3 regions of the Paenibacillus sp. FSL R7-0345 genome follow, and region 1 is predicted to be linked to each of the others. Evidence: predicted binding sites of a transcription regulator. Region 1 holds the regulator's gene; each other region holds the start of a gene.
The links. Region 1 encodes LexA, which represses DNA repair genes until DNA is damaged. Its sites were predicted from a motif close to CGAACATATGTTCG; they were not measured.
Positions count from the first base shown of each region.

Region 2: the regulator LexA is predicted to act here: its motif matches at 2,262-2,275, upstream of NST84_RS01050 (putative DNA modification/repair radical SAM protein).
Region 3: the regulator LexA is predicted to act here: its motif matches at 2,964-2,977, upstream of recA (recombinase RecA).

Region 1 is NZ_CP152002.1:3,905,999-3,910,401, forward strand. Features, by position in the region: gene NST84_RS16545 (HAD-IA family hydrolase) at 1-358, opposite strand, end outside; gene NST84_RS16550 (hypothetical protein) at 399-926, opposite strand; gene NST84_RS16555 (DUF896 domain-containing protein) at 975-1,178, opposite strand; gene NST84_RS16560 (LysM peptidoglycan-binding domain-containing protein) at 1,288-1,701, opposite strand; gene lexA (transcriptional repressor LexA) at 1,931-2,557, shown strand; gene NST84_RS16570 (L,D-transpeptidase) at 2,721-3,059, shown strand; gene NST84_RS16575 (hypothetical protein) at 3,153-3,371, opposite strand; gene NST84_RS16580 (hypothetical protein) at 3,447-3,668, opposite strand; gene NST84_RS16585 (sporulation protein Cse60) at 3,937-4,128, opposite strand; gene NST84_RS16590 (hypothetical protein) at 4,362-4,403, opposite strand, start outside.
Region 2 is NZ_CP152002.1:219,334-223,736, forward strand. Features, by position in the region: gene NST84_RS01040 (aldo/keto reductase) at 1-39, shown strand, start outside; gene NST84_RS01045 (TIGR03915 family putative DNA repair protein) at 82-906, opposite strand; gene NST84_RS01050 (putative DNA modification/repair radical SAM protein) at 912-2,228, opposite strand; gene NST84_RS01055 (hypothetical protein) at 2,777-2,968, shown strand; gene NST84_RS01060 (helix-turn-helix transcriptional regulator) at 3,262-4,347, opposite strand.
Region 3 is NZ_CP152002.1:4,095,137-4,099,539, forward strand. Features, by position in the region: gene rny (ribonuclease Y) at 1-688, opposite strand, end outside; gene NST84_RS17435 (RecX family transcriptional regulator) at 1,008-1,742, opposite strand; gene recA (recombinase RecA) at 1,829-2,893, opposite strand; gene NST84_RS17445 (competence/damage-inducible protein A) at 3,180-4,403, opposite strand, start outside.

The DNA of each region.
Region 1 (4,403 bases):
CAGCCAGCCGCTCAGCCAGTGCTTCATCTTCGATGCCCAGAGCGGCCAGGCCGCGGCGCCAGGATTCCTTGCGGTATGCCGGAGCAAGCTGCTCCAGCTGGCGGAATTCCGGCTGCTCCCCTGCCGTAAAGTTCGCCCAAAGCGCTTCGTACGGGTTAATCCCGATCATCTTCGTAAACGGAAAAGTCTCGTAAGATTCATAGAGACTTCGGGCTTCCTTGCGGACAGCAGCCTCCAGCTCATGAGGGTCAACATTGTTACCTGCCGCTTCGCAGGCGGCACGAAAGGCTTCCTCAACGCTCCGGTCATCCCAGAGCAGTGTATCGTCAAGATCAAATAGTACGGCGGTAATCGGCATAATAACGCTCCCTCTCCCTCTGCTGGTCTATCTTATCTTTCTACTCGTGCACTACTTCAATATTATTGGCTTTGGCGAACTGCTCCAGCCGGGCTCCCATTGCTGCAGTATCATAACGGTTCAGCAATCTGGAGAACACCCACTGCTTGCGCTTGCCTTTATATTTCAGGGAAACCATGCTGCGGGACAGGATAATCTTCTCAATCTCGGAAGCCTGCAGCCAGCGCTCACGGTTAAATTTAATAGTGGAAACTCTGGCCCGCTCAACCTTAAGGAAAGGACGACGGAAGAAAATCAGGGCTGCCAGTAAAAAGTACAGAACAACGCCCAGCCAGTTGGCCAGTATGCCCTGCCCCCGGGCTTCATCAACGGAGCCCACTACCCAGAACATCATCCCGAGCAGCAGCAGAACGATCGGAAATACAATGTTACGGCCTTTAAAAATTTCGCTGCTTCCTGCAGCCGGCGATGATTTGGAAGCGTAAATCGATTCCTTGCCTTGCTTCTTGCGTTGCATATTGACTTGCTTGGTGTTGCGTTGAACCATTCTTTCCCAAGAACGGGCCATGTGAGTTCCCCCTAGTCGTCCTAAAATATCTATGACAAAGCCACAGGACTAATGTGTTAGCCCCTTGTCGCCCTGATCATCGTTGTCCACAATTTCAATGGTATCCAGTTGTGCACGGAAGTTCTTACGGATGTTGCCCAGATAAACTTCACGGAGCCGGGCGCGTTCCTCCAGTTCCTCTTCCGTCAGGCCGCTGCTCTTCTGCTTGCGTGCCAATTCATTGATGCGTGCGACCAATTCGTCTATATTCAATGCTTTCCCCTCCCCTATAAATTCATTCTAACTTTGCCATGAGAAAAAGAGCTTGTCAAGGTCTCCTCCCTGAAAGCTCTTCCTGTCGTAACCTCTATTCCTTCAACTATTAGTATGCAGGCAGTGTCAGCACATCTCCGGCCTGTATATTGCTGCCCTTAAGCCCGCTCGCCTTCTTGATTCCTTCTATATATACAACCGTCCTCATATCCGATGGTTTATGTTCATTTGCGATGCTCCAGAGAGTATCTCCGCGCTCCACCACCACACGCTCAGCCGGCATTACCGATGATACGGATCCTGCAAATACGTTACCTACCACCGTAAAGCCGGAAATCGCCAGCATCAGAATCATGACAAGCTTCACCAGCTGGCCTCTGCGGAACAGATTCGTTAAAGCGCCGAACAGGGATACTGCAGAATTCTTCATACGGGTCACATATTCTATGATAGAGCCAGCTTCGGCAGACTGAACCTCTCGGGTCTCATCATAAATGCTGCGGTAAGTACTGTATTTTAACAATATCATCGACCTCCAAACACTTGTTCTTAAATTTGAATTTAATATAACACGAACATGTGTTTTGATCAATAGGTTTTTTCGAACAATTGTTCCCTTTGTTTCCGCCCCTTTTATACCTCCCCTTCCAGAGGTATCCAAATATTATTACGAGATAGTTAGAACTTATGTTTGTACGAACGGAAGTTCTATGTTATAATTTTCCCAAACATACTATATGGGGTTGATTCCAATGTCAAAGATTTCGAGTCGCCAGCTGGCGATCCTGGAATTCATACGTAATGAAGTCCGCAGCAAGGGTTATCCTCCGTCAGTCCGGGAAATCGGGGAAGCTGTCGGGCTTGCTTCCAGCTCCACCGTACATGGTCATCTGGACCGTCTTGAGAAGAAGGGTCTGATTCGCCGTGACCCTACGAAACCCCGCGCAATCGAGCTGCTCGGCCAGGAAGATTCAGAGAATGTACACCAGTTTGTGCAGACGGTTACCCGTATCCCTGTTGTAGGTAAAGTCACCGCCGGGGTGCCGATTACCGCTACCGAGAATATTGAAGATTATTTCCCGCTTCCTACCCACTATGTCGGTGACAACAAGGTTTTCATGCTCTCTGTACTTGGAGACAGTATGGTTGATGCCGGAATCATGAATGGCGACTATGTCATTGTCCGCCAGCAGCAGACAGCAGACAACGGCGACATCGTCGTAGCAATGACCGAAGAAGATGAAGCTACTGTTAAGACCTTCTATAAAGAACGTGACCATATCCGCCTGCAGCCGGAGAACCCGGCCTATGAACCGCTCCGCTTGAACCGTGTTACCATTTTAGGCAGAGTCATCGGACTTTTCCGTGATATCCACTAATTATCCCCTAATGAGGCTGTTGCGCATGAATTGCGTAACAGCCTTTTTCCTGTCTGCATTCAAATTATAAACAGGCTGCCGTTTCCCGCGCGCAGCGCTCGGCCTCTGGTAACCGCGTGCAGACTCTGCACATATTCTGACAGCAGAAGGAGTGCTGATGACTATGCCTAATTACCGGATTATTGTTGACCTGTCCCAGCGTATGCTGTACCTGCTGGATAATGATGTTGTAACCCGCGGCTTTCCTGTGGGAATTGGTACCATGCTGACTGCTTCACCTGAAGGCGAATATACCATTATTAACAAGCAGCCCAATCCCGGCGGGCCGTTTGGCGCTTTTTGGATGGGCCTGTCCAAACCTCATTACGGCATTCACGGAACCAATGATCCCGCCTCCATCGGCCATATGGTTTCGCATGGCTGCATCCGGATGTATAACGAGGATGTTCTTGCTTTGTCACGTATTGTTCCCATCGGGACACGGGTTACCATCAGGGAGTAGCAGCAGATTTCCGCCCCGCCTCCATCACAAAGGACACCTCCGCGGGGCAGAGGTGTCCTTTATATACTTCTTATGCTTCCTATTCAACAGTCTCTAGAGGACACTGCGCAACAGCCTGATTGCGATGCGGTTCAAGCGCAACGCTTCGCGGATCGATACTCTTGCCGCCAGTAATTCACGTCTCGCCCGGCTTGGTTTAGGCAATCTGCGCAGATTCTCGTTAATTTCTTCAAGCCGCTCCAGCAGGATGGAGCGCTGTGCCAGCAGGGCACGGATCGCTCTGCGGATTCTTGACCGGTCTCTTTCTGCCATATTAACACCTCTTTTACGTTTTATAGTATAAGAGATGCTAAACCAGCTCTTCCGGCCTGTGTGATCCGGCAGTTGTTATTTTTCGGGTATACGCACACGGAATTCAAAATCTTTACGCCTGTAGGTCATCCCGCCCAGCTCTATGTATTCCGGCGTCCATTTTTGCAGCGGACCTGCACAATCAGCAAAGACCGGCGGTTTACCCTTTCGTAACTGCAGTACATATATATCTGCTTCAGCAAGGGCTGCAGCAAATAAATCAGCATCACACACCAGCACTTTATAAGTCGTGTTCAATCCGCTTCCCCCTTGTAGACTGATTCATCCTTGGTATGGATATCTTAAACATTCACTTCAAATATAACACAAATGGTAATGTATGTATGTGATAATTCCCTTACACAGGTATAGAAAAGGGCATTACCAAGAGCTCTCCCATTATAGAAAGCCGCAGATAATGCCCGTTTAATCCCTTTATTCTTAGTCCAGTGTATAAAAAACCGCCAGAATCACAATTGTTAACGTTGAAGCAAATGACAGCCAGGTAAAAAGACGGTCCCAGAATTTATTTTTCATCTGTCTTATATACCACCAAAATTGTACTCCGCTGATGCTCCGCCCCGTCACGCGAGGATTTCACTATAGATCCGTAACAGATGTTTACGACCTGCTCCTCCCTCAGCCCTTTGAGGAACTCGTTTGCCTTATTCTCGGCATAGAAATTATCCCCGTCTACAAATTCTTTTACCTGTATCATTAGTATTCTCCTTTGTCCTTTTCATTCACAGTTATATCGGAACACATGTATTAGATAGCAGCGAAATGCACATGGCGCATCACCCCTCGACTAACAATTAATGTAAAATACCCCTAAATGAACAGTAAGGCACTCCGCAGCTCACTGCGAAATGCCTTACTATTAGCCTAGCTTAACACCGGGCCTGCGAATGGTCAAACACTTTTTTACACAATTATACAACTGCTATATATTTAAGTTTGAGTAAGCAGGAATTTCTGAAGCGAAAGTTCGGT
Region 2 (4,403 bases), 3.3 Mb from region 1:
CTCTGGGAGCAGAATCCGGCGGAGTATGAAGAAATGTAAACTAAAAAAAGTGCCTTCCCCGTCGAACAGGGAAGGCACTTTTTATTGCAGTTCTCGCGGCTTCGGGTTTCTCGGCCGGCGCGGGGCCTTCTCCTGCCGGGCAGCACGGACCGGCCGCATGCCGGTCATCTCCGGCAGGTGCTTCCAGTAGCGCTTCGGCATCATGGAGGCGCGCTGCCGGTCGTTCTTGCGCTCTTTGATGCCGATGGCGTGATAGAAGCTCTGCCAGAGGCGGCGGTAAGCAGCTTCAGTCTCATCCGGCTGCGGCGGAACCCATTCATCGAGTGGAACAATGGCGTGCCGGCCGGGCTGATGAATCAGCGCTACCCTGTGGGTGCGGTCGTAGATCATGAAGCTCTCACTCTGGAACCGGTCGCAGAAATGGTCCTTGATAACGGGCAGAACGTAGCCTTGCGGTTCAATAACGGCTGCCATGACAGGGCCGTACACGGTGAACCGGATGAAGCCCAGATAATGATGGCTTTCCCGCCGGAGCAGCCGGACTGCCTTATTCAGGGCGAAGAACGTATCATCTGCAAGCATGTTCATTACTGCGCTGCCGTTGCTAAAGCCCAGATACAAAAAATTCAGCAGCAGCATCTCTTTATCCGGCACGGCAGACCAGAAGCCAAGGCGGACAAGCTCCTCCGCTTCGCGGGAAATCTTCAGCGGGATGGAGCGCAGCACGCGGTCTGCCTTGATCTTATCGGTCTCGATCCATTTTGCTTCCAGCAGCAGTCCTTGGCCGCTGCCCTCCGAGTGGATGGCCAGCGGCGTTTCCTTCCACTGGTAGCTCTCGAACACGCAGCATAGCAGGCCCTCAAAGCTGCCGTCATAGGAATAGGCTAAGGAGGAGGTTACAAACATGGTGCTTAACCTCCGTAACTGAAGGATGCAGCCACCCCGGCCTCAGGCAGGGCAGCTAAATAGCTGTCGTCGAAGAAGGAGAGCTGTTCGATCTCCGGCTGCTGAAACTTAGCCAGCTCCTGTCCGGACATCAGCGAGCGGAGCAGGGTATGCTCGCCTACCTTGAGGCCTTCCAGCGGCCGGCCTTTGCAGGTGATGAAGAACTGGGCGCGCTTGAGCACAACGCCGAGCTTCTTCAGCGCATGGAAATCAAGCGTTCCGGCCCGGCGGGCCTTGATGATCCGCTGGGCGCTCCGTACGCCGATGCCGGGCACGCGCAGCAGCATCTCATAAGGTGCGCGGTTGACCTCCACCGGGAACTGCTCCCGGTGGTTGATGGCCCAGCTGCATTTCGGATCAAGCAGCGGGTTGAAGTTGGGCGCTGCCTCATCGAGCAGCTCCTTGGCCTCGAAGCCGTAGAAGCGAAGCAGCCAGTCGGCCTGATACAGCCGGTGCTCGCGCAGCAATGGCGGCTTGGTATCCAGCGAGGGTAGCAGCGAATCCTCGACCACCGGGGTATAAGCGGAATAGAAAATCCGCTTGAGCTTATACTTCTTGTACAGTCCCTCTGTAAGGTTCAGAATCTGGTAATCGGTATCGGGCGTTGCGCCGACGATCATCTGGGTGCTCTGGCCCGCCGGCGCAAAGCGCGGGGCATGCTTATATTTGACGAGTTCCGTACTGTTCTCGGTAATCTTGTTCGTAATAAGGCCCATCGGCTGCAAAATAGACTGCTTGCTCTTGTCCGGAGCAAGCCGGCGCAGGCTCTCCTGGGAGGGCAGCTCGATGTTGACGCTCATCCGGTCGGCCAGCGTGCCCAGCCGGGACAGGAGGGCATCGTCTGCACCGGGGATGGCTTTTACATGGATATAGCCGCGGAAGTGATATTCATTGCGCAGCAGCTCAAGGGCGGCAATCAGCTGCTCGGTCGTATAGTCGGGACTGCGCATAATGCCGGAGCTGAGGAACAGCCCCTCTATATAATTGCGGCGGTAGAACTGCATCGTAACATCGGCAATTTCCTGCGGAGTAAAAGCGGCCCGGCGCACCGGGTTGGACTTGCGGTTGATGCAATAGGCACAGTCATAGATACAGCCGTTGGTCATCAGCACCTTGAGCAGCGAAATACAGCGCCCGTCAGCCGCGAAGCTGTGGCAGATTCCAAAGCTGACCGCGTTGCCCAGGCTTCCGGCCTGGCCGGAGCGCTGGGAACCGCTTGAGGTGCAGGCGACATCATATTTGGCTGATTCAGTCAAAATCTCTAGTTTCTCCATCATATCCATCGTTACACACTCCTCACAAAGAAAAGTATATAACGAACATATGTTCTTGTCAAAATCCAGATAATTGCACATAAAATCACGGAGTAATGAGCTTGCTGAGCACATAAAAACCTGAGAAGCCCGCTTGATTATGAGCTGAACGATGGGGGAATCTTGTGTAACCATATGTACCTATATGTAAGCCATACAGAAAGCTTGCACCAGAATTTTAACGGACTGAACAGCCGTTATTTGCGGAATATCGGGGCCCGATGCAGGCTAACGGACACCAGAGCCCCTATTGGGCTCAAATTAGTCTGGAAGCAGACTATCCCGCACAAATAACGCCTCCTGAGTCCGTTAAAACTTCAATATGCCAAAAAAACCTCCAATAGCGCCTCCTGAGTCCGTTAGAGACTTTCATTTTTGCAGCCATTGAGTCAGCGAATCAGAAAAATCTGCACATGAAGGAGAAGCATAAAATGTAACCGCATTCCTGCTTATGCTATAATAGCAACTAACAGAGAGAGAAAGTGCTTTACCAAAATTAGAATGGGAGTGTTGCGGGAATGAGAAAATATAACATTTGGCGGCCGATTATGCTGATTCTGGTTGTCTTCGTGACGAGATCACTGGTAACCACAGTCTGCCTGCTGTTTGGCATGTCAGAGGAGTCGGCGGGCAGCGTTGCGATGATCGGGATGATTATTGCCGCCCTGATTATGTATAACCGGATGATGAAAACCACCAGGCGCAAATAAAGCGCTGCAGGGTGTCTGCGTAAACAAGCCAAGCATTTATTAAATTCGTACAAGTCGGATAAACGAACTTATGAGAACATCAGCAAGCAAACCTCTCCTTACAAAAGACTGGCGGCAGACTGGCCGGCTTCCGGGTTAACAAAGAGGGGTTTCTTTTTTTTGCAAGTTTTCTCGGAGGAAGCGATAAGGCGAACTATTCTGCTGTTTATCCTAATAAAAAAGGGCGCCCCAGGCAGCCGTCGTTTGACGGGCTTGAGGGCGTCCTTTCTGCTGCGTAACGGGTTATGCGGCGGTTACTGATACCTGGAGTAAAGCAGCCAGATGAGCTCCCGGCGGCTGCTGACGCCTGCCTTGCTGAAGATTGACTTCAGGTGATCCTGCACAGTGTAGGCGGAGATGTGGAGGTTCAGGGCGAGTTCCTTTGTGGAGAGTCCTTTGGAGAGCAGCAGGGCGATTTCTTTTTCCCGTTCCGTGAAGCCGTAGGCTTCGGTAACCATGGGCAGCAGGTCGGCAGCTTTGGCTGCCGTGAAGGAGACGGCAAGCTGGACGAGACCCGATGGGCCGTCCAGCCTGCTGGCAGTAATGTTGATAAAACGCCCGTCGGGGGCGCGGAAGCAAACCCTCGCCGCCGCTGTGGATTCACCGGAAGCAGGTGATCCGCCCCGCGGCAGTTCACCCGCCGCCCGTTTCCCGGCCAGCGCCCGCAGGCTGACTGCCCTGACCGGCCCGGGCAGCGCGGGCCGGGACTGCTGTTCCATGCGCTGCAGCTGCTCCAGCCAGTAGCGCCCGCCCGGATTCTGGCTTACCGGCTCAAGCCGGTCATCCAGAATAATAATGCCCTCCTCCGGCTGCCCGCCGGAGTCAGTCAGGGCGGCCGGGTTCAGCGCCTTGGCCTTCAGGCGGCCCGCAATCAGCGGGGCAATATCGCGGATGAACTGCAGCTCCTCCTGCTGAAACGGTCCCTGTTCCGATTTGCGGAACAGGATCAGAAATCCCCAGCAGGCTTCGCCGGTCCGGAGTGCAGCCCTGAGCTCGTCCGCGAAGCCCGCGGGCTGCAGCACCTCACGGTATCGCCGGCTCAGCTCCGGCCGGCCGCCTGTGGCTTCCCATAACGAGGAAGCCGCAGCGTTAGAGCGGGCCAGCTCGGCGAACTTGTTATAGTCGTCATGCAAATACTCATTGTCGAGCAGGGCGCCATGAATGCGCTCCAGACCCTGCTCGGTAATAGCGCCTGTGGTGAGCAGGGTCTGCGGATCGACGGTCGTGCAGCAGGCTGCGTCAAAGGCCAGGCCTGTTCTGATCCGGGTCAGCATGATCTCCCTGTACATCAGGGAGGACAGCTCCTGCTTCTGATCCAGCTCCTGCAAAAGTTTAGTCATTGCGGCAGATGCTTCTTTCATAACATGGCCCTTTCGCTATATAGATAGATTGGTCT
Region 3 (4,403 bases), 190 kb from region 1:
CCAGTGCCCGGATATTACGGCCTTCACGGCCGATAATCCGGCCTTTCATCTCTTCATTCGGCAGAGTTACAACAGACACCGTTGTTTCGGCAACGTGATCAGCTGCACAGCGCTGGATGGCCAGTGTAATGATTTCGCGGGCTTTCTTGTCCGCTTCCTCTTTGGCCTGCTGTTCAATTTCCTTGATCATCTGTGCGGTCTCATGGCGAACTTCCTGCTCTACATTGCTCAAGATGATACTTCTGGCATCATCGATGCTCAGGTTGGAGATACGCTCCAGCTCGGTAACCTGATTCTTGTAAATAACATCAATTTGCTGTTGTGTTTCGTCAATTCGTTTCTCTTTGTTAGCTACTTGTTCTTCTTTTCGTTCAAGCGATTCCATTTTTTTATCCAGTGATTCTTCCTTTTGCAGCAAACGTCTCTCTTGCCGTTGGATTTCATTCCGGCGTTCACGAGTTTCTTTCTCAGCTTCAGTACGGATTCTGTGTACTTCATCCTTAGCTTCGAGTACCGTTTCCTTCTTCAGCGCCTCAGCGTCTTTCCTCGCGTTCTCCACGATGACGAGTGCTTCTTTCTCTGCGCTTTGAATTTTAGCTTCTGCAAGGGATTTACGAATAAAATAACCGAATCCAAAGAATATTGCAGCTACAACGAGAACGATTATGACCCAGATTGCAGGATGCATCTGTTCACCTCCTCGTTGGTTCCTCCAAGGAACTTGCCCTTGGGAATTGTGCAGTTGTTAAACTATCCGTTCATCACCATACAAAAAACCGGTAATACACCGATTGCCATACTGCACATGCTGCACATGCACACTGCCCGCCTTATCCGGCGATTACATTTCATATGAGTTGTACGCGAACCGGTGGCTAAGAGTCAGCTTTTTGGGAAGGAAAAAGGATTCTTAGTTTATGCCGATTCATGTTATATTTTATTATTTATAAAAAGACATTGTCAAGAGAGTCGATAACGGCATTAAAGTCAAGAGAATGTCAAGATGATTACTCATAATCGTAAAACTCTTCATCATAGCCTTCGGAATTCTCTTCTTCGCGCAGTTTATTCAGTACCTGCCGGACCATTTCCCCGGAAAAACCGCGCCGCATCAGGAATGCTCCTGTCTTTCTGCGCTTGTCGTTAATATCCCCGCGGATCATATTCCACTTCTTGCGCCCTGTCTGCAGGGCACTTGCCAGTTCCTCTTCGGGCGAAATATTCTCCAGCGCTTCAGAGATCAGTGATTTGTCGATCCCTTTCTCCCGCAGCTCCTGACGGATCCACAGCTTGCCCTTACGCTGATTATTAATGCGCTGCTCTGCCCACTGCTTGGCATAGAGCGGGTCGTCGATAAAGCGCTCCTGCTGCAGACGCTGCAGCACTTCTGCAATAATAGTCTCTCCTATTTCTTTCTCCCTTAAACGGCGGGCCATCTCCTGAGCGGTGCGCGGCTTATGTCCCAGATACTTCAGCCCTTCGATATAGGCCCGCTGGCGTTCGTCGGCAACAACAATTTCCTCCAGGTCGGCTTTCATGAACGAATTGCCGGAAATCATCCGGTATTTAATCATGACATCCTCATGAACAGTCATGTTATACGTGCCGAAATATATGATATAGCGGTGATCAGATTTCTTCTGCCGCTCTACTTTTGTGATTTCAAGCCGTTCATTTTCCGGAAAACCGTCCAGCACCTGCACTTCCTGCTCTTCCTCTTCGGGATTAAGTTGAATGACCATTGTATTCACACCTCGCATTCGATCAGTATAAAAAAGCGCCCTGCTGCAGTCATACACAGGGCGCTCTATATTATTAGCTTAACGTATTATTCAATTTCGAGCAAAAGATTATCTTCTTCTTCCTTCTCCGCTGCAGCCTCAGCTTCCGTTGGAGAAGCAACAATCGTAGTCAGATTGCTTGCTTCGCGGATCTTATTCTCGATTACGAGAGCAATTTCCGGATGCTCTTTAAGGAATTGCTTAGCGTTCTCACGTCCCTGGCCAAGACGCTCACCTTCGTAGGAATACCAGGCTCCGCTCTTGTTGACAATATCCATTTCCGTTCCGATATCAACAAGACTTCCTTCCTTCGAAATACCTTCACCATACATAATATCAACATCCGCCTGTTTGAACGGAGGAGCAACCTTGTTCTTCACGACCTTGATCTTTGTACGGTTACCGACAACATCATTGCCCATCTTGATGCTCTCTACACGGCGGACATCAAGACGTACCGAGGAGTAGAACTTCAATGCACGGCCGCCTGGAGTTGTTTCCGGGTTCCCGAACATTACACCAATCTTCTCACGCAACTGGTTGATGAAGATTGCAATCGTGTTAGATTTGTTGATTGCACCTGACAGTTTCCGCAGAGCCTGGGACATCAGACGGGCTTGCAGACCAACGTGGGAATCCCCCATATCGCCTTCAATTTCCGCCTTAGGCACCAATGCTGCTACAGAGTCAACTACAATAATATCTACCGCGCCGCTGCGTACGAGTGCTTCAGCAATTTCCAGCGCCTGTTCACCCGTGTCCGGCTGGGACAGCAGGAGCTCATCAATATTGACACCAAGCGCATTGGCATATTTAGGGTCAAGCGCATGTTCAGCATCGATGAAGGCAGCTTGTCCGCCAACCCTCTGTACTTCTGCGATAGCATGCAGGGCAACCGTTGTTTTACCGGAAGATTCCGGCCCATATACTTCAATGATACGTCCTTTTGGAAGTCCGCCTATACCGAGGGCAATATCAAGTGCCAAGGCTCCGCTTGGTACAACTTCCACTTTCATGTGATTGGATTCACCCAATTTCATGATCGAACCTTTACCAAATTGTTTTTCTATTTGACGAAGCGCCATATCCAGCGCAGCACGACGATCTGACAATCAGACCACTTCCTTCACTTGTTTATAGTAATATAATACCGTGTTTTAGAGGTCTTGCCAAGCTTTTTTTCGAACATACATTCGTTTTTTTTGACTGCAGGCGAAATACTCCCTTATATTGTAAGCCCCCTCTCTCCTGATAAATGCACCAAACATAGTCATTAACCAGCCGGTGAAGCGGACTCACATAAAGAGGCTACTGCAGCCACAAAAACAAAAAACCGCAGCAAAAGGTTCACTATGCCACGGTTCTTCCGTATTAACAATTATATACCGGCCTTCCGGATTATTGCAAGGCTGACCCTTCGAGAGGAGTATCCACCTTGCGTTCCTCCAGCCTGCGCCACAGGCGGTACAGCAGCGCTTTGACTGAACGCAGCCGGATGTTCTCGCGGGTTCCTTTAAGATTAAGCTCATAGACCTCTGTCTTGTGCCCGCGTTCTGCCAGGCCCACAAATACCAGCCCGACCGGCTTACGCTCAGAGTATCCCGGTCCTGCCACTCCGGTAACCGACAATCCGAAGTCGCTGTCGCCCAGCATTCTGACCTGCTCAGCCAGCACCTCAGCTACCTCCCGGCTGACGGCTCCGACAGCATCAGGGCCTTCCAGGTAAGAGGCAGGCACATTCAGCACCTTTTTCTTGATTTCATTGGAATAACAGACAACGCCGCCCTTGAACATGGACGCGCTGCCCGGAATGTTCGTAATACTCTCCATTAACAAGCCGCCGGTACAGCTTTCGGCTGCGGTGAGCGTCAAGCCGGCATCCGCCATCCAGTCCACCAGCAGCTGCTCCAGCGGCACATCGATATTGGCATACATGTTCTCAGGGAGAATGGCCTTGATCTTCTCCTCCAGGACATCAAGCTTCTGCATCGCTTCCCGTTCAGAAGCCGCTTTGGTCGAGATCCGGACCGTCACTTCGCCTTCCTTGGCATACGGAGCGATCGTAGGATCAGTCTGGTTACGGATCAGATCAATCAGCTTGTCCTCCAGCAGTGATTCACCGATACCGGCAAACTTGAGCATCTTGGAGTAGATCGGCATCTCAGTGGTAAGAGCATGCTGCTGCAGCCAAGGCTTGGCTTTATCCGTAAACATTGGCTTCATTTCACGCGGAGGTCCGGGAAGAACAATGTAAAATTTGCTCTCATGAGCAAAAGCAAGACCGACAGCCAGACCGGTTTCATTGGGAAGCGGCGTTGTTCCATCAATAACAATAGCCTGCTTGCGGTTATTCTCGGTCATGACGATTTTGCGTTCATCGAAAAATCTCTGTACATGATCCATCGCGAGCTGGTCAATGTGAAGCGTACGTCCAAGCGCCTCTGCCAGCGCATCCTTGGTCAGATCATCTTCGGTCGGACCGATACCGCCGGTGAACAGAATAATATCAGCCCGGCTCTGGGCAATTTCAATGGCTTCCCTGATCCGGCTTTTGTTATCTCCGACTACAGTCTGAAAATAAACATCAATCCCCAACGCAGCCAGCTCTACCGATAAAAACTG